DNA from 2 places in the Isachenkonia alkalipeptolytica genome. Region 2 is predicted to be linked to the other one. Evidence: riboswitches for the same ligand, from Rfam matches in the RefSeq annotation. Region 2 holds a riboswitch; the other holds the start of a gene.
What was found. Region 2 has a riboswitch for cobalamin ahead of ISALK_RS01065 (ECF transporter S component). Riboswitches for the same ligand answer to the same signal wherever they lie in the genome.
Positions count from the first base shown of each region.

Region 1 (9,669 bases), 140 kb from region 2:
TTTGGAAGCAATTTCTTTTTCCCGTTGTTCATTCATAATTTTTAACATCACTCTCCTATCTGTAATTTTAAGTACCGATCAAAACCGAATATTATTACCAAGGCTCCGAATTCCTCTTGTCAAAAACGCATTATATCACGTTTATATATTCCCTTGCAATCTTTTTAGAAAAAGAATCAAGGGGCTACCCGAAAATTCCTTAAGTCCCCTCGAAAATAATCCCCGTTACTTAATACCCGGGTTTTTTTCTCGAGAATATGAGAATAACGCTCCCTATAAGAATCAGGGCCGTAGCCCCAAGGGGTATGATTTGTAAGATCAAAGTTTCGCTGTTGTTTTCAACACTGATCCCGATAAAGGCCCAGACAAACACCCCGGCAAAAAGAAGGTCCCTGTAGTATTTTACAAAGGTTAAGGCCAGTATCGCCCCGACACCAATTAACAGTCCGGTCCAAACCCCTTCACTGAACAGCCGATAATCCCAGTTCATGTAATCGATGAAGATAAAAATATTTGCAATGGTGGCGACGGTTATCCAGGCTAAGTAAATGGAGAAGGGAGTTTTGACAAAGATTCTTTCCTCCTGAGGAACCCCTTGTCTTTTTTTGTTTAATAACTTGTAAATCACAGCTAAATTCAGCAACAGTAAAACAATAATTCCCAGGGCTACCCCGATGTATAAATAATGCCATGCGATAATCCATGCACTGTTTAAAATACAGGAGGCCACAAACCACGGGATGATTTTTTCAATGTTCCCGCTTCTTCGAGAGCCGGGCAGCAACTGATAGATGCCGAAGGCGATCAGCCCTAAATAAATCACCCCCCAGATGGCAAAAACATAGCCTGCGGGTGTAAAATAAACCCCGAAGCGATCCGACACCTCCCCGGCGGTAATATCGTTGATCGGCAGGGCATTCGCCAAATAGTTCATCGTTAGCACCAAGGCTAAGGCTAAGATGGTTATCAATGCACCGACTTTTCCTCTCATAATATAAACCTCCCTTATGTTTTCAATTTCGGGTCTCTTTTTACAATTTCCTCGGCCACTTTTACTTCAATCCAACGGAGTACGTCCGAATAGACTTCCTCCTTATTATTTTCATGGAGCATTTCATGTCTCCCCTCGGGATAAAGTTTCGTGGTTACATCCTCAATACCGTAATCCTTAAATAGCTTTTCCACTTCCCGAACTCCTTTTCCTTCTTTTCCCACAGGGTCCTTGGCACCGGAAAATAAAAGGATCGGAAGATCCTTGGGCATCTTCTCCATATTCCCCCGTTGATGGACTCTTTTAACGCCCTGCAACAAATCCACATAAAAACCGGTGGTCATAATGTTTCCGCACAGGGGGTCCTCCACATAGGCTCTTACTTCCCATTCATTGGCGCTTAACCAGTCAAAGGGGGTTTTCACCGGTTCAAATTTTTTATTATAGTTTCCGAAAATCAATCGATTCAACAGAGGGCTTTTCTTCCGCTTCCCTCTCAATAACTTTTCCACTCTTGCAAGGAGTAAACCCGCATTCCCTTCCAGACCTAAACTCCCTCCGGTCCCGCTTAAGATAAGTCCTTGGACGTGATCCCCAAACTCCTGGACATAGTCCCGGGCTAAAAAGGAACCCATGCTGTGTCCTATTAGAATCACCAGTTTATCGGGATACTGTTTTTCAATTTCCTCCCGTAAATAATTCAAGTCCATCACGGTGGTTCTCCATCCGTCTTCATCGGAAAGATGCCCGTAAATACCGGATTTTTCGGGGGTTTTCCCATGTCCCCGGTGATCGTTCCCAAACACTCCGTAGCCCTGTTGAACCATAAACCGGGCAAAATCATCATAACGGCCAATATGTTCCCCCATACCATGGGCAATTTGAATTACGGCTTTTACCTGGGATGGATCTCCCTTTGTCCATTTCTTGCAGTGAATTTCCTTATCCCCGTAACCCGTAATATAAAAATCTTTTACCTCCATAATTCCCCTCCTTATCTTTTGCCTATTCCTATTCCTATTTCTATACCCGATTCCTTTGCTTTCAATCGAAGGGGGGGTATTTTACAAAAAAGAAAAACAACAGAGTCCCTCTGTTGCCATTTTTTTTCCCGGAAAAAGTCATAAGAAAAATGTTTAAGGGGAAAAATATTGATTCAGCTGTTTTTTAAAGACTTTTACTAAAGGATTGAATAGGATAATCGCCAAAACATAATTCGAAGCTCCGTGAACGATGTCTAAGGGAATGCCCCGCACCCAATAGGCCATTCCATAGGCAATGCCATAAAATAACGACTCGAACATCGCAAAGAGAAATCCGAAGGACAGTCCAAAAATTCCTGCAATCATGGCAAAACCGTATTCGCTTTTGACACTCCCCTTCAAAAGTCCTGTGGCCAGAATTAAAATCGGCCACACAAAATAGTAGCCCAGTACCCAAGTGGAAAAGCCGTATAAGAAGATTTCCGTGGTTGCAAATATCACAGAGATCATCAAGGTTCTCTTTACGCCCAGGGCTACGGCATAAACCATAAACAACAGGCTGACCACTTCCACGTTGGGCACGAAACTAAGGGCCAGTTTCCCTGCGGTTATCGATGCGCTGAGAATACTGATCAGTACTAAATCATGAACTTTCATTTTGCTAGAAATCTCGACGTTGGAGTTCATATTCATCTCCATCCTTTATTTCGATTCCGGAAAGCCCGGTCTCCGCGTCTTCTCCATTCACTAAAATATGAAGGTATTCTGAATCCTTATCCAATTCATAGCCTAGAATTTCCAGGATGTCCAATCCAAAGTCTCCCATCTCGTATTCCACCTCCAGGACTTCCACTTCATCTTCTATCAGTCCTGATAGGTATTCCTGTTCTGTTTCGAAGGTGAAGGTCTCTTCCAGATCCTCGGTATCAATGGAAACTTTAAGACTTACCTCCTGTAGATCCATTGCGGCTGCTTCCTCTTCTTCCATAGGTTCAAAGCTTCGAAGCTCAAGTTGATACGCATCCCCATCCATCACTTCGATGCCGGAAAGTCCGGTCTCCGCGTCTTCTCCATTCACTAAGATATGAAGGTATTCTGAATCCTTATCTAATTCATAGCCCAGAATTTCCAGGATGTCCAACCCAAAGTCCCCCATCTCGTATTCCACTTCCAGGGTTTCGGATTCCTCTTCAATCAGTTCTCCTAAAAATTCATGATTGGTTTGAAAAGCAAAGGTCTCATCGATGTCTTCCTGGTCAAGGATTACTTGAAGGCTTACTTCCTTTTCTTCCTCCTCGGCTTCTTCAGCATCACTCCCGTCATAATCGGAAAAATCTCTTATTTCTAAGACATATTCATCCCCGTCCATTAAAGGAATGCTTGATGCGCCGTACTCCGCATCTTCACCGTTCACTAAAATGTGGAAATACTCCGAAGTGCCGTCCACTTCGTAACCTAACATTCCGGTAATCATCATGCCCATGGTGCTGTTCTCATCATAGGTTAGCTCCAAGGTCTCCTGCTCTTCCTCTAGAAGCTCTCCTAAAAACTCATGATCGGTTTCAAACACAAATTCCTCATTGATATCCTCCTGATCAACGATTACTTGAAGACCTACTTCCTTTTCTCCTTCTACGCCTTCCGGTGCTAAGAAATTATTGTATAAGGCTCCTAAAATGATCACTGCTGCAATAACACCGATAATTGATAATGCTTTTTTGTTCATGTCCCTACCTCCTGTTATTTAATTTAAAAAACCCCTTCCAACGGTAGTTGAAAGGGGTAGACTGTTTATCCTTTGCTGCGTACTTGTCCAGCTTCAGACTTCCTGCATTATTTGCAGATCTCCCTCCCTTCAATCCCTCGTGAAGTGTAATGGTATTTTTTTCGGCAGGTCTTCCGGCTTAGCATTTTCGATATTTGCCTTCCCGGTTTCCCAGTGGCTTTATAAATATCTTTTTCATGCATTACGGCGGCGAGGACCGCGCAGGTATTACACCTGCTTCCCTTTTCATGTAAGTTCTACAACCGAAAAAAATCGTTATGAAGTTTTCTTATCCTTAGTCTTACCTTCTATGATAATACCTGGGGAGATAAAAAGCAATGTTATTTCTTGCCTTTTTTCCAGGAGTCCTTTAAGGGGACAATTCGGTTAAAAATTAATTTTTCCTCCGTGGTATGTTTGTTGTCCACGGTGTAGAACCCTTGGCGGATGAACTGGAATTTTTCTTCTTTCTTTGCTTCCCCCAGGGCTTTTTCGATTTTGATATCCTTTAAAATCTTTAAGGAGTCGGTATTGATCCGCTTATCCCAGCTTAGAGTTTTATCCTTTAGAAGCTCTTCGTCCTCTATAAGCTTTTCATAAAGCCGGGCCTCCGCACTTTTGCAGTTTTTGCCGTCCACCCAATGGATGGTTGCCTTGGGCTTTCTGCCGGTAAAACCGGAGCCGCTCTTTGTCTCGGGATCATAGGTGCAGCGAAGCTCTTTAATCTCCCCCTGTTCATCCTTTACCACCTTCACCAGTTTGATAAAGTAGGCTCCCCGTAGTCGGACTTCATGTTCCGGGGCAAAGCGTTTAAAGCCCTTTACCGGATTTTCCATAAAGTCTTCTCTTTCAATATAGACTTCCCGGGAAAAGGTGATCTGCCTTGTGCCCATGGAAGGGTCCTTGGGATGATTCTGTACTTCCAAAAATTCATTTTCATCCTGGGGATAGTTTTCAATCACTACTTTCAAGGGGTTCATCACCGCCATCATGGAAGGGGCCCGGTCCCGTAAGTCTTCCCGTACACTGTGTTCCAACATGGAAACATCCACGGTACTCTCATCCTTGGATATTCCGATTTCGCCTAGGAAGTGTTTGATGCTTTCCGGGGTATACCCCCGTCTTCGCATTCCCCGAAGGGTGGGAAGCCTCGGATCGTCCCAACCGTCCACATATCCCTCTGCAACCAGTTCCCGTAAAAAACGCTTACTGGTCACCACCCCGGTTAAGTTCATACGGCCAAATTCCCGCTGTTTCGGGGGTTCGGTCAGTTCCAACTCTTCCAATGTCCAGTTATAGAGGGGCCGATGGTCTTTAAATTCAATGGAGCACATGGAATGGGTTACCCCTTCTATGGCATCCTGCAGGGGATGAGCATAATCATACATGGGATAGATGCACCACTGATTTCCTTGACGATAATGGTCCTCATGCAAAATCCGGTAAATTATCGGATCCCGAAGATTGATGTTCGGGGACTGCATATCAATCTTGGCCCGCAAAACCTTCTCTCCGTTGTTAAATTCTCCAGCTTTCATTCGATTAAAGAGGTCTAAGTTCTCCTCCACGCTTCGATCCCGATAAGGACTGTTCTTTCCGGTCTCCGTTAAGGTTCCCCGGTAGCTTCGAATTTCCTCCGGGGTAAGATCACAGACGTAAGCTTTTCCTTTTTCAATGAGCTGTAGAGCATAATCATACAGCTGCTGGAAATAATCGGAACCATAAAAGATCCGGTCTCCGGGATCAAATCCCGCCCACTTCATATCTTCAATAATAGCCTCCACGTACTCCTTATCCTCCTTCAGGGGATTAGTATCGTCAAAGCGCAGATTGAATTTTCCACCAAACTTTTTAGCGATATTATAACTGATATTAATGGCATAGGCACTTCCGATGTGCAAATACCCGTTAGGCTCCGGAGGGAAACGGGTACAGACTTCCCGACTGTACACCCCTTCTTCCAAATCCTTTTCCACAATTCTTTGCAAAAAACTGGATTGTTCCTTTTCTTCTATATGATCAAATTCTTCTTTTCCCATCAAGCATCCTCCTAAAATAGATTCCTTAATCTTTCCTTCTACTAGCATTATACTGAATATTACCCAGGAATAAAAGCTTTTTCTAGACTTCCTCTTCCTCTTCCTCTAGCTTAAGGACTTCAATAAAAAGCTTCAACAGCTCTTCATCGTATTTCCTGTTCTTTAAAGACTTTAGTTCCTCTATGGCTTCCCTTTTGGTCTTTCCTTTTTTATACACCCGGTCCGTGGTCATAGCATCAAAGCTGTCACAGATCGCTAAAATCTTCGCCTCTTTACGGATTTCTTCATTTCGTAAATTTTGGGGATAGCCGCTGCCGTCCAGCCGTTCATGGTGCTGACAGATGATTTCATAGGTCTCTTGGTTGAAGTACTGTAAAATCAGATCCCGCCCCATGGTGGTGTGCTCCTGCATGGTTTCAAACTCTTCTTTTGTTAAGGCCCCGGGCTTATTCAATATCTCGTCAGGAACAAACACTTTCCCGATATCATGGTATTTTGCCGCCCAAAGAAGATTTTGCAGGGCCGCGCCTCTAAAATCCAACTTTTCCGCCATGCTTCGGCTAAGCTTATATACCCTTTGGGAATGGTCATGGGTATAGGCATCTTTCCTTTGGATCTGCACAAGGATATCATGAATATGTTTAAAATTCTTTTCTGTCGCTTCGTAGGAATCATCCTGCAGGGAGTGCACCAACAGGTATGTATCTTTGATTGCTGTCACATTAAACAGCTCATCCTTGGGGTTTAAAATAATCATGCTTCCCATATCATGATAAGCCTTAGTCTCCATACTATAGAGGCGACCTTCTTCGATAAAATAGGATTTCATTCCCTGGGGGTTTTTCGGAGGACTGAGATGAAAATTCCCATCTTTTTTTAGAATATAAACATTGACCTCCATTACAGGGTCCTTATATTTGTTGATGATTTCCGCCGTCCCTTCCGGGGTAACCGTATGCTTTTCATAGTCTTCTTTTGCGATAATTGTGCAATTTCCCTCCATAGAAAAACTCCTTTTCCCGGGATTTTACGAACTGATCTAAAATCCCTCTGAATTATAACGAATATTATAAAATAATACCATTGTAATAATAAAAGTATACCATGAAAAAATTAGTTTTTATAGGTAATCGGCTTAAAATTCGATAGTATTCGACAAATTTCCCTTGCTGTAAAGAGGGCCGCGGGAAAAGCCAACCAGTTTAAAACAGCAAATTTTCCATAGGATAGAGCGGAGACTCCGGTGATGGTATAAATAATAATCGCATTGACATTCCATGGCATCAACGGAGCCAGGGCCGTGCCGCTGTTGGCAACCATGACCCCTAAGTCTTCCCGACTCAACCCCTGTTCTTGGTAGATTTTCGGCAATTGCGTCCCCGGGACTAAGATGCCAACGGTCTGATCACAGGTCAGGGCATTCAGAACGATGGAGAGAAGCCCGGTGTTCAGAAGAAGCTGTCCTCGAGTTTTGCTTTTCTTTTTTACCCTTTCAATCACCGGGGCAATCCAGCCGCAACCTTCGTAAATCTTGCTGATGGCAATTCCTCCCATAACCACCAAGACCACTTCCAGCATTTGCAGCGCCCCTCCAATTTCCAGAGAGCCCATGAACTCGCTGCTCACCGGGGATTCAAATCCTAAAATGAGAAACCGGAGCCCCTGATAAAGGCTCATCCCCTGAAGACCCACCCCTGCCATAAAACCCGTAAGGATTCCGAAAAGAAGCACATAGCTCGAGGAAAGCTTTTTAAAGCTCAACCACAATACACCTAAGGGGATCAACAATAGTAGGGGCGACAGGATAAACACCTCTCCTAAAAGACCTTGATAATAAGCAACATCCCCCGGTTGAATCTCCCCTTGATAGTTCAGACCGATGAAGTAATAGACCGCCAAGGACAACAGGGTTGTGGGCACCATGACCTTCAGCATTTTTACAAAATAGACCCGAAAAGAAATTTTCAGGACTTTCATGGTGAAATTGGCCAAGGCGGAAATCGGCGACATCCGATCCGCAATATAGGCTCCGGAGACCAGGGTGCCCAGCAGTAACCCGCCGGGTATATTGATGCTGACCCCCAGGGTAAAGAGAACAATACCGATGGTGCTTATGGTTCCCAGGCCTGTGCCGAGAAAAAAAGCCAGCACCCCGCTGATGATAAAGGCAAAGGGCAAAAAATTCACCCCGTGGATCATATCGAAACCAAAATACAGCAAGGTTGGCACAATCCCCGAGGCGATCCACATAGAGACGTTCAATCCGATCAAAATAATTAACCCGTATACTTCCTTGGCATCATAAACCCCCTGTAAAATCCACCCCAGGCTTATTTTAGGGGAGATCCCGGCACTGTAGAGAACCAGCAGAGAAAAAAGAAGGGTCAAATAGATTCCCCACACCAAAGACCGCTGCAGAACCATGGCGGTAATTACCGTGGAGATAAATAAAATGCCGATTATAAAAGCCCATCGAATACTGATTTTCTCCCTCATTTTCCTTAACGATCCTTTCTTTGCCGCTGTTCTTCATAAGCCTCTAGAATTTTATATATATGTTGGGTAACTCCGATGAATTTTACTTCTTCTTCTTTCACCTCGATAAACAGTTTCGCAGTATAGGCTTTTTCATGCCACTGAGGCTTAATAATAATTAAGTCTTCCCTTTCTTCAATAATATCATAGTGTAAATACGCCACCGCATCTTTCAAATTCCGAATAAACTCCTCTTTGCTGTCAATCACTACGGTTCGTCTTCGCACTTTATGGGTCATTAAATAGATGATTGCATAGGAAAATACGGCGATGGAAATAAAGGAGAAGTGAAAATCTCCTCCGGTAATTGCCATCATAATAAAATACAGCACTAAGGTTAAACCCAGAAATTGGGCCAACCCCTTAAAGAAAAAACCTCGAAACGCTTTCCCATAGTATTCCTCTTCCATGAACACATCACATCCTGTCCCTAAGTATTCGTTTTATTTATTTAAAATCGAGGCGATGTCATTGATTTCAATTTTGATGGTTCCGTCTCCGTTATTGACAAACTTCACCTTCCGATCATCCAGGTATTCTCCGGGTACATGAAGTTCAATCCCCTCCTCGGTTACAATTTTTTGTTTTTTCATCACTTTCTCCGAGGTTTTAGGGGCCAGCTTCACCGTGGATTCCATTAAACCCTGCTTTTCAATGGATTCCCGATATTCTTTTTGGGCCTCGGGATTATCCCGAAAAACCTTCTCAGTGATCTCTTCTATCTCCAACTCTTCGGATTCTGCAATATTTTCCGCCATGGCCCGTTTCAAATCCGTGGTCTTTTTAAAGTCGTTGTCGTAGTGCTTTTTAAGCACCTCTTTATTGGTCTTGTTGATGATGGAGAGCTTTTCCTTATCCGAGGGTTTCCCCTTGCACAGGAGAAATTTTTCCGACAGATAAAAAATCTTTTCATCATTGATCCTTGCTTTTTTTTCCTTCAGCAGTAGGTTTCCCTCCTCCAGATCCAAAACAAACCCTTCTTCGATCCGCTGATTGATATTGGCAATGGTCCGCTGGTATTGAATAATGGAATTAATGTTCCCATCCTCCTGATGGTCCACCTCATGGGTAAAGGTTTGTTTGTAATTAAACTTCAGCACCCCTAAATAGGGCCGGTCTTTTTGACGAAAGGCTACCACCGCCAGATCCGAAGAAGGCACCTCCGGGTTTTTCATCATAAACTCATATAAACTTTTGGCCAGTGCCTTGCTCATGGAGACAAAGGTGCCGGTATCCTGCTGATACCCTTGTAAAATCCCTTTAACCGGATTTTCCCGATCCTCTAAAAACTCACATTCCTTGATTTCCGGATCCTCTAGTAAACGCTTTAAGTGCTCTCCTAAAAATAACTCCGTC
Region 1 covers NZ_SUMG01000001.1:72,745-82,413, reverse strand. Annotated here, with positions in the region: gene ISALK_RS00400 (BCCT family transporter) at 1-48, opposite strand, end outside; gene ISALK_RS00395 (TspO/MBR family protein) at 230-991, opposite strand; gene ISALK_RS00390 (alpha/beta hydrolase) at 1,006-1,974, opposite strand; gene ISALK_RS00385 (hypothetical protein) at 2,128-2,661, opposite strand; gene ISALK_RS00380 (DUF4430 domain-containing protein) at 2,636-3,700, opposite strand; cobalamin riboswitch at 3,847-4,022, opposite strand; gene ISALK_RS00375 (glutamine--tRNA ligase/YqeY domain fusion protein) at 4,081-5,778, opposite strand; gene ISALK_RS00370 (HD-GYP domain-containing protein) at 5,861-6,781, opposite strand; gene ISALK_RS00365 (Na+/H+ antiporter NhaC family protein) at 6,892-8,274, opposite strand; gene ISALK_RS00360 (hypothetical protein) at 8,280-8,723, opposite strand; gene ISALK_RS00355 (nucleoid-associated protein) at 8,757-9,669, opposite strand, start outside.
Region 1: it holds a riboswitch for cobalamin, as region 2 does, so the genes downstream of both, ISALK_RS00380 (DUF4430 domain-containing protein) here and ISALK_RS01065 (ECF transporter S component) in region 2, are expected to answer to the same signal.

Region 2 (9,669 bases):
CTGATGCCTATGATGCAATGACCACGAACAGAGTGTATCAAAAAACAAAAAGTCAGAAAGAGGCTGTTCAGGAAATCATTGAGAACTCCGGCACCCAGTTTGATCCAACAATTGTAGAGGTTTTTGTAGGAAAAGTTCTGTTAAGTGCTCGAACTTCGTATACAAATAAGAAGTAAGCTCCTGTGAAGGAGCTATTTTTATATTGAAAAGCATGTTGCCGAGGCAATGGTTAAAAAGAAAACCTTATACTTAGTTAACGTGACAGCTGGCGAAGTTGCTGTCATTTTATTTTCAAATTGTAAATAATGGGTATAAAATTGTTAAACTGAAAAAAGGAAAAGCTGTCTACTTTCTGAGCATCAAGGGGTTTTTTTATATTAGTGGAATAAAAAGAAATAGTAATTTTGAGAGGAGTAAGACCATGAACACGAAAAAAATCGTCGGAGAAGCAGCAGCGGAATTGCTTCAAGATGGTATGACCGTAGGCTTGGGTACTGGTTCAACGGCTTATTGGGCCATCGTAAAAATCGGAGAGCGAGTAAAACAAGGTTTAAAAATCAAAGCCATTGCCACTTCAAAGAAATCGGAAACATTGGCGATGGAGTTAAATATTCCGATGGTAAGTTTTTCGGAGATTGATGCCTTCGATACTACAATTGACGGAGCCGATGAAGTGGATCAGGATCTAAATTTGATCAAAGGTGGAGGCGGAGCCTTACTCAGAGAAAAAATCATTGCAGCGGCCAGTAAGAAACTGATCGTTATAGTAGATGAAGGTAAGCTGGTAAAAAAGTTAGGCTCCTTTCCTCTACCTGTGGAAGTGATCCCGTTCGGTGTAGAAAATACAAAAGCTAAAATCGAGAACCTGGATTGCAAAACAGAAATTAGAATGACCGATGATAACCATTGATTTGTTACCGATAACGGAAATTACATCCTAGACTGTAAATTTCCAGTGATAGAGAACCCGAAAAATCTTAGTCAGGAACTGAACGGGATCCCTGGGGTCGTAGAAAATGGCCTGTTCATCGGATGTGTTCATAAATTAATTGTGGGCTTAAGTAACGGGAAGTTGGAAATAATTGAAACAGCCGAGTCTTGAATAAAGGGCATTTAGCCGCTGTAGTTATGTCTCAAGATGGAAATATTCAGAGGCGGGGAATCACTGATCAGGTCGTTGTGGGTGTTGCTATTAAATACAATGATGTTGCAATGATTTTCACTATGGAAGTTCATTAAATGTATGGGGGCAAGAGCAATGGAAAAAGAAGAATATTTACAGCAAAGAATTAATGAATTCTGGGAAGGGTTTTTATCAAAAACCGGGAGATCCGAGGACACCAAATATATTGAGGTGTTTCATTTCGAGCTGTCGGAAAAGTGGGCCAATGAGTTACTGCGTTTAGTGTTAATAGGGCAAAAGAAAGCTACGGCCAGCAGTCTATTCAGCTTTGAATTATCAGGAGAGCCTATACCGAAAGTCGGAGATTTGAGCATCGTTACGAACTGGGAGGGTGACCCGAAATGTGTAATTGAAACCACCGCTGTAACCATTCTCCCTTTTTCTGAAGTTACTTATGATATTGCAAAGCGCGAAGGGGAAGATCAAACATTAGAATCTTGGCAAAAAGGACATATCAAATATTATAAAAAAGAAGGGGAAATAATAGGTTATGAGTTTAACGAGGACCTTCCTATAGTATTTGAAGATTTTAAAGTGGTATACCAAGTAAAAGATTCGTAATTGAGACATTTGTTCGCGTGATTGCCTTCGCCTCGATAGAAAATAAATTTAGGGGAACTGAAAAGGGGTGGAAGAATATCTAATGGGAAAATACAAAAATCAAGAAGACGGAAGGAAAGAGAATTACCATGAATAACATAAAATATGCACTGAAAATTCTATATCAGGATTGAGTTCGCAATATAAACATAATCAATTTCATCAAGACACAACCTGTTGAGACTGAAAATATTGAAGGGGACTCGGTTATCGTGAAAGGAAGAAGTGATCAACCCTGGATTTACATCAGCAGTGAATCGGACTGGGAATCTATGAAAAAGAAAAGCCTGTTGCCAGGATGCTAACCCATGATGATGGAGCCATGGGATTTTTTCATGTCCTGCCGGAGCATTGCTGGAAAGGGTATGCTTGGGAATTGAGTATTGCTATGATGAAAAAACTGAGGGAACAAGGTGAGATCCCTTTTGTCCATATCCAAGAGGACAATCAAGGATCCATGAGCTTAAGTCGTAAAATAGGTTTTGTTAAAGAACGGTTAATTCAATGGGTGAAGATCAATTTAGAAGAGAAAGGATAAAAGAAACAATAAGGAGGCTTTAATCAATGAAAAATATCTACATTATTCATGAAAACGATGAGTGGACTGCGCCGCTGAAAAAGCATTTAGATGACTTAGACCTGCCCTATGAGGACTGGTTTTTGGATGAAGGGATTTTGGACCTATCAAAAGAACCACCCCAGGGAGTATTTTATAATCGAATGAGCGCTTCATCCCACACGAGAGATCATCGATATGCCCCGGAATACACCGCAGCGGTCCTGGCTTGGCTTCAGAGAAAGGGTCGAAAAGTAATCAACACGGAAGACGCCCTTAGACTGGAAGTCAGCAAAGTAGCTCAGTACGCCTCTCTCAATGCCCATGGGATCAAAACCCCAAAAACCATTGCCGCCGTTGGAAGAGAAGAAATCGTAAGAGCTGCAGAAGGGTTTATTACTCCCTTTATTACGAAGCATAATCGCGCAGGCAAAGGTCTCGGAGTTCAGCTATTTCAAAATATAGATGCTCTACAGGAATATGTAAATGGACCAAACTTTGAAGTGCCCATCGACGGGATCACTTTAATCCAGCAGTATATTCAGTCCCCGGAACCCTTTATAACACGCTGCGAGTTTATTGGAGGCAAGTTTTTCTATGCGGTTCGGGTGGACACCTCGGAGGGTTTTGAATTATGCCCTGCGGATGTTTGCCAAATAGGAGAGGGAGCTTGCCCTGTAGGTGAGGTGGAAAAACCGAAGTTCGAGGTGATTGAAGGTTTTACGAATCCAATCTTAGAGCATTACGAGGGGTTTTTAAGAAGTAATGGTATACAGATAGCCGGCATTGAATTTATAACAGATAGAAAAGGAACCATATATACCTATGATGTCAATACCAACACCAACTACAACCCTGAGGCTGAAGCAGTAGCGGAAAAGTACGGAATGCTGGAAATCGCTAAATACCTAGGAAAAGAACTGGAAAAAGCAGAGGGAAAATAGCCGGAAAAACTTATGATACGGTATTAAATAATGTTTAACATCTGAGAACAACAAAACAACAAAAATCCCTTGACCATAGGCTCTAGGGATTTTTGCATTAAAATTAAACTTATAGTTACTCAGATCATGATCATAAAACAACTGTCTCTAAACAGAAAATGTTAACGTGGATAAATAAGTTATCATTTTATTTGAAAGAACTAAAAAGTAAATTTATGATTCGTATTCGGTTTTTTGGCTTCTGCTTTTTTGGGTTTTTCTTTCTTTTACCAGTTTTACAATCTCGATCATTCCCCGAATAGCTATTACAGAACCAAAGGCCGTTGTTCCCAGTTTTCCTCCGCCGCCTTGCATAAAGGGTTGAGAATAAATAAAAATCAAACCTGCAAACAGTCCGGCGATGGCCATGTATGCTTCATTTGGTACCCGCTGGTAGTTAGACATACCGGCATAAGTTGCACAGGTTACCATAACCGCCAACTGTCCACCAACCTCAGGATGAATAACCGGCAACAGCAAGCCTGCGGTCAAAGCAACGATACCTGAGCCCATTACCGGACCATGATTGAAACGTAAGCTGATGACCATGGTCAAAACAGCACCAATGACCGCATAGAAAAGTATCAAAGCGTTAACATCAAAAGCTGGGATCGGATCCGTCAACAAATTCTGCCCCGTCAGTAAGGCAGCACAGACCGCTCCCGTCCAGGCAATGGTCCCCAACTTTCCGCCAAAACCGTTAAAAACAGCTTTGGCAGCTACGAAAACAGCTCCTGCAATCACTCCGGCAAGCAGGATATAAGCCTGATTTGGAAGTAGTTCCGCCGATGACATCCCGACAAAAGCTCCACAGTACGTAGGTACTGCGTACTTGGGAACAATCAGCGCTGCAATAATTCCCACTAAGCCTGAAGCAACCACAGCCCCCAGATCAAAGTTGACACTTAAGGTATAGCATGCCAGGGCGCCAACCACCACGGATAAGAAATTAAAAAAATCAGTCATAGTGAAACCGTTGTCTTCAATTTTCTTCTGAGTCAGGTTTTTCAGCCATTCTCGCCGTTTTTCATAAAGTAGGGCAATCAGGACTAATATAAATATCCCTGCAACAAGCAGAACCCCTTCACTGAATGAGACGATAAAACTTCTCAAAAATAACAGTACTGTCATAAAAGCTAATATCAAATAGCCTGATTTTAAAACAATCCCTCTCAATTATTACACCTCCAAATGTTCCAAAAACCTATATTGCAATAATTCCGATGAAATGAAACTTGAGTCTTATAAAAACAGCGGTGCTGTTTATGGTTATATTACCCGATTGTTAAATTTTTAATCAATTGGTGCATTAAAAATATTTTTTTTGAAAGAAATATGAAGGATGTCGTTGTTCTAATGCATGATTTTTTGACTTCCTCCGTCTTTAGAATGAAATAGAATCGGTCTTTTGGAGCTTACGATTCTTTCCGTGTTTCGATACACTGTATGTGATAAGAAATGTTAAAATTCAATCAGGGTTATGGGGATCGGAGGAATAGACGATGGAAGCAGTACTTTATAGAAAAGAATTATTGGTTATTGCGGTAATAGGGATATTTCTTTTGGGGTTATCTCTTACCATTTCCTGTAATGATTTGCCGGAGGGGGACATTTTAAAACATGCAGAGCTATCAAAGGATGCTGCAAATCTAGTTAATATCACAGGTACGACGGAAAAATGGGTTTTACGATATCATGCAGTCGACGAAATCGGTATCACCCTTCAAGCGAAGTACTATGAAAAAGGAAAAGAAAGGACCGGTCAGTCTCCATCGTTTAGCGGGAATATTGAAGGGGAAGGTTTATTGGTACTGGATTATAAAGAGGGCGATTTGCTTATGGGGATCGGGGATGACGGGGGGCATCAGACGATACAAACCACTTTAGAAAAACCGGAAATTTCAGGGAATGTGAAACATTTCTTAGAAGAACCGATTGTCTTGGGAAAAGGGTCTCACCCAATAGGGGCTGTAATCATGTCCAAGAATGGACGTATTCACAGCCGGGGGATTACGGATCAGGAAGCCATAGATTTTAGTGTGGAAAACAATGATTATGCAGTAATTTTCACCGTAGAAGTCCATTCGGAATAAACCGGCCTGGGCAATAGGAAAAGAGAAGTATCCACAGGGAAAAGTCGACGGGTTTTGAAAAAGCTTTTTATGATCATAAGGACATTTGAATTTGAATGTCCTCTCTTTTTTCTTTGGTAAAATAATTAGAGGAGTGATAAGTTGAAAAAAATGATTGTACCGGGAAGTCCGAAAGATTTACATGCATGCTGTAAAATTCTTGAGAACTCTGAGCTTGGAAGGATTTATTTTTTTGATAAAGACCCTGGCAGGATGCTTTCGAAAGCTTTGAATAATGAAGAAATCTATGTGGTATTGGATGATCAGAATAATTGTATTGGATTTATTTTGTTTGAGTTGAAGGGCACCTTCGGAAAATATCCTTATCTGCATATGATTGTTGTAGAAAGAGAATTTCGCGGGAAGGGGATCGGCAGGGAACTAATCTATTATTTTGAAAATGTAATAGCTGCGGAGTATGATAAGGTATTTTTGCTAGTCGGGGATTTTAACAAAAGAGCGAAGGAGCTTTATCGGCAGTTGGGTTATGAAGAGATCGGAATCCTTTCCGACTTTTATAGAAAAGGAGTCAATGAATACCTGATGGGAAAATATAAGAAGTAGAAAACTGACCGGAAAGGAGTTACTATGGACAACATAAAAGTGGCCCTTGAAATATTGAGTGAAGACCCTATCCGAAACATCAATTTAATCAATTTTATCAAAGAATACCAGATTGATGTTATACATATTGAAGGGAGTTCGGTTTTGGTTAAAGGGAGAAGTGATCAAGCTTGGACTTATATCAGCAGCAAATCGGAAGCGGAATTGAATGTACTATTAAAACATTTGAAGGAAGAGGATCAGCACTTCGCTACAATAGAAGATTGGATGCTACCGTTTATTCTGAAAGACCGAAGACTGGAGTGGAAATTATCCTGTGTAAAGTTCTATTTTCCAAATAATTCAGCATTGCCGGAGAATATGGTCTCCCTCTTGGAACTGTCAACAACGGACGCGCAATACATTTTCGAGAACAGCAAGTATCAGGAGTACACTTCTAAGGAATACATAATTGAACGAATCCAAAAAGGTATCGGACTGGGAATCTATAAAAATGAAAAACTTGTAGCCTGGATTCTAACCCATGATGATGGAGCTATGGGATTTCTTCATGTCCTGCCGGAGTACCGGGGAAAAGGGTATGCTCGGGAATTGAGCATTGCTATGATAAGAAAACTGAGGGAACAAGGTGAAATTACTTTTATCCATATCGAAGAGGATAATAAAGAATCCATGAGCTTAAGTCGTAAAATGGGATTTGTTAAAGAACGCTTAGTTCACTGGGTGAAGATCAATTAGAAGAGAAGGATAGAGAAACAATAATGGGTCTTTACGGGTTGTAATCTTTTTTAACGATGGAAACTATCGGTTGCGTAAATTACACACCACATTTACTTGGCTTATTAACAGTTGATAGGCATAATGGTTGTAAGAGGATGATTAACTGTTAGGGAAAGGGAGCTTTCATGGAGCAAGGAGAGAAAATTCGGAGTCTTCGAAAAGAGGGAAGGTTATCTCAGGAGACTTTAGCTGAAACACTGGAGGTATCCCGGCAGTCCACTTCAAAATGGGAATCCGGGTAATCTGTTCCGGATATCAAAAAAATACTGTTGATTTGTGATCTGTTTGATATAAGCATCGACGACCTTTTTGAGAAAAATCCCCGAGATGAGGTAAAAATAACCAATAATGGAAAGGGGAGGATCGTCTACGCTTTTAATTCTACCGGGATAAAGCAATGGCAAGGATGACAAAAACTCCGTCCCGCTGTCATTTTTTTGTCTTATGCAGTTATCTATTGTACAAAAATATTTATTATGCTATGCTAATAATGACAACTGAATAAACCTTTGTGGTGCCCCGATAGATTTGGGGTTAAAAGGGAAAGTGGTTAAAATCCACTACAGCCCCCGCTACTGTATTTGGTTAAAGGTCCTTTACTATGCCATTGGGAAACCGAGAAGGCAAAGGATCATCGCCATAAGTCAGGAAACCTGCCTCGAAGGAAATGCTATAACAATCTTCGGTGGGAAGATGGGCGATGGTGATTAACTGTGTTTATTTTAAAGGGTTACTTTTATTTAAAGACGGCTTTTCTTAACCAATTGTTCATGAATTCCTCGAAAGAGGAATTTTTTTTATACAAATTTTTATTAATTACAATCTTAAAATTAAGGAGTGATTGGATGGAAGCAATGAAGCTCGAAAAAAGTAGTACCGTAACAAAACTAACCTACAGCGGAATATTGGTAGCACTCTCCTATGTGGGATCTTTACTAGGACTTATTATACCGGGAAGCCTGGCCTTTGATTCCATGCCCGCATTTTTCGGTGCAATGATACTGGGCCCGGTTTACGGAGCTGCAGTAGGAGGTGTGGGCCACCTCTTAACCGCTTTGATTAACGGTTTTCCATTAACGTTACCCCTACATTTATTTATCGGTGTACAAATGGCACTGATTGTAGGTGTTTTCGGATGGGTCTGTCAAAAGGAGCGAAGGATTGTTGCCGGAGTTTTGGCAACAGTGTTAAACGGTCCGCTATCTGCCGCAACCTCAGCCTTAGCCGCCCATTTACTCGGGCTCCCCTTTAGTGGATGGGTCCTCTTTAATACTATGGTTATTCCTCTTACTATTGTATCTTTCTTAAACGTATCCTTGGCCTTAATCCTTGGAAATATTCTTCAAAAGCGTATGGCCCGATGATCCGTTTTGAACAATTTAGAGATGTAACCCTGCTACATATGAAAAATGAAGAGACCTTGGTGATTTCCTGTGATTCCGTCGGAGGGGTCGGAGAAAAGAAAGAGGACCGGGTCCAGGCACCGCCGGAAGTGGTGGGATACTACGGAGCAAGAGTTGCGTTAATGGAAGTAATCGCCTTAAGGGCTAAACCTTTAGCATTGATTAATACCCTTTCCGTGGAGATGGAGAATTACGGGGAACGTATTTTAGCAGGGATTGAAAAGGCTGTGAGGGAACTACCCAGGGATGTGGTGATGCCGGTTACAGGAAGCTCCGAAGAAAACTTTCCTATGGTGCAGACAGCTCTCGGAGTTACGGTGATCGGTACCCTGGAAAAAAAAGCAGACCTGCCACCGAAAACCGACGGGGGGGAAAGTCTTTTCCTGGTAGGTCTTCCTAAGGTAGGAGAGGGCGTTCTTGCCGATGAAGGGGAAGTTTTATCCATGGAGGATCTGTATCATTTGATAAATCACCGGGGTGTAAAAGATATCCTTCCTATAGGCTCTAAAGGTATTGCTCACGAACTGGAGGTGTTAGGCGAAGAAGGTGGGAAGGTGGACCGGGAAACACATCGGGAAATCGATTTTTTTCAGTCGGGAGGGCCTTCCACCTCGGCCCTGGTGCTTATGAAGGAGACCGGGGTTAAGGAACTTCGAAGCATCCTTAAAGCCCCGATCACAAAATTATAGTGTTGAGTATCTAATTATTGGAATCAGAGGAGGGAAAAAATGCCGGGAATTATGATTGCAGGAACCAGCAGTGGTGTGGGTAAGACCACCTGTACCCTGGGGATCATGAAAGCTCTTAGGAAAAGAAGTATAGACATTAACCCATTTAAAGTGGGCCCTGACTATATTGATCCGGGATTTCATCAATTTGTCAGCGGAAATCCCTCGTACAATTTGGATCAGTGGCTTCTTCGAGATTCCACTATTGAGGTGCTCTACGGAAAACATAAAAAAAGAGGAGAGTTCTCTGTGGTGGAGGGAGTAATGGGTCTTTACGACGGCGTAGGCATATCGAAGGACGTGGGCAGTTCGGCGGCCATGGCAAAGCTCTTGGGACTTCCGGTGATTCTGGTAATCGACGGCGGCAAAAAATCCACCAGTGCAGCGGCGGAAGTGTTGGGCTATAAATTGTACGATCCAGAAGTAAACATCGCCGGGGTGATTGTCAATAAAGTCTCGGGAAAAACCCACTACGATATGATTAAAACCGTCATTGAGCGGGATGTGAAAATTCCCTGTGTGGGATACTTGAAAAAGGAAGAAGGACTTCACTTAAAAAGCAGGCATTTAGGGCTGATACCGGCGGAGGAAGTTGAAAACCTTGAAGAACAGCTGGAAATGCTAAGTGAGGGAATGGAGGAAACTGTGGATCTGGATACAATTATTGCCATCGGAAGTGGGCACGTTCCCCGGGAGCCTAAGGAACATGAGGATTTTATCACCCTTCAGATCGATAAGTT
Region 2 covers NZ_SUMG01000001.1:215,532-225,200, forward strand. Annotated here, with positions in the region: gene ISALK_RS01015 (HD-GYP domain-containing protein) at 1-176, shown strand, start outside; partial or broken gene rpiA (ribose-5-phosphate isomerase RpiA) at 422-1,102, shown strand; gene ISALK_RS01025 (ASCH domain-containing protein) at 1,259-1,744, shown strand; gene ISALK_RS01030 (GNAT family N-acetyltransferase) at 2,052-2,321, shown strand; gene ISALK_RS01035 (ATP-grasp domain-containing protein) at 2,348-3,283, shown strand; gene ISALK_RS01040 (hypothetical protein) at 3,497-4,453, opposite strand; gene ISALK_RS01045 (hypothetical protein) at 4,825-5,415, shown strand; gene ISALK_RS01050 (GNAT family N-acetyltransferase) at 5,566-6,018, shown strand; gene ISALK_RS01055 (GNAT family N-acetyltransferase) at 6,043-6,756, shown strand; gene ISALK_RS15485 (helix-turn-helix transcriptional regulator) at 6,924-7,040, shown strand; cobalamin riboswitch at 7,294-7,473, shown strand; gene ISALK_RS01065 (ECF transporter S component) at 7,644-8,162, shown strand; gene ISALK_RS01070 (AIR synthase related protein) at 8,159-8,890, shown strand; gene ISALK_RS01075 (cobyrinic acid a,c-diamide synthase CobB) at 8,930-9,669, shown strand, end outside.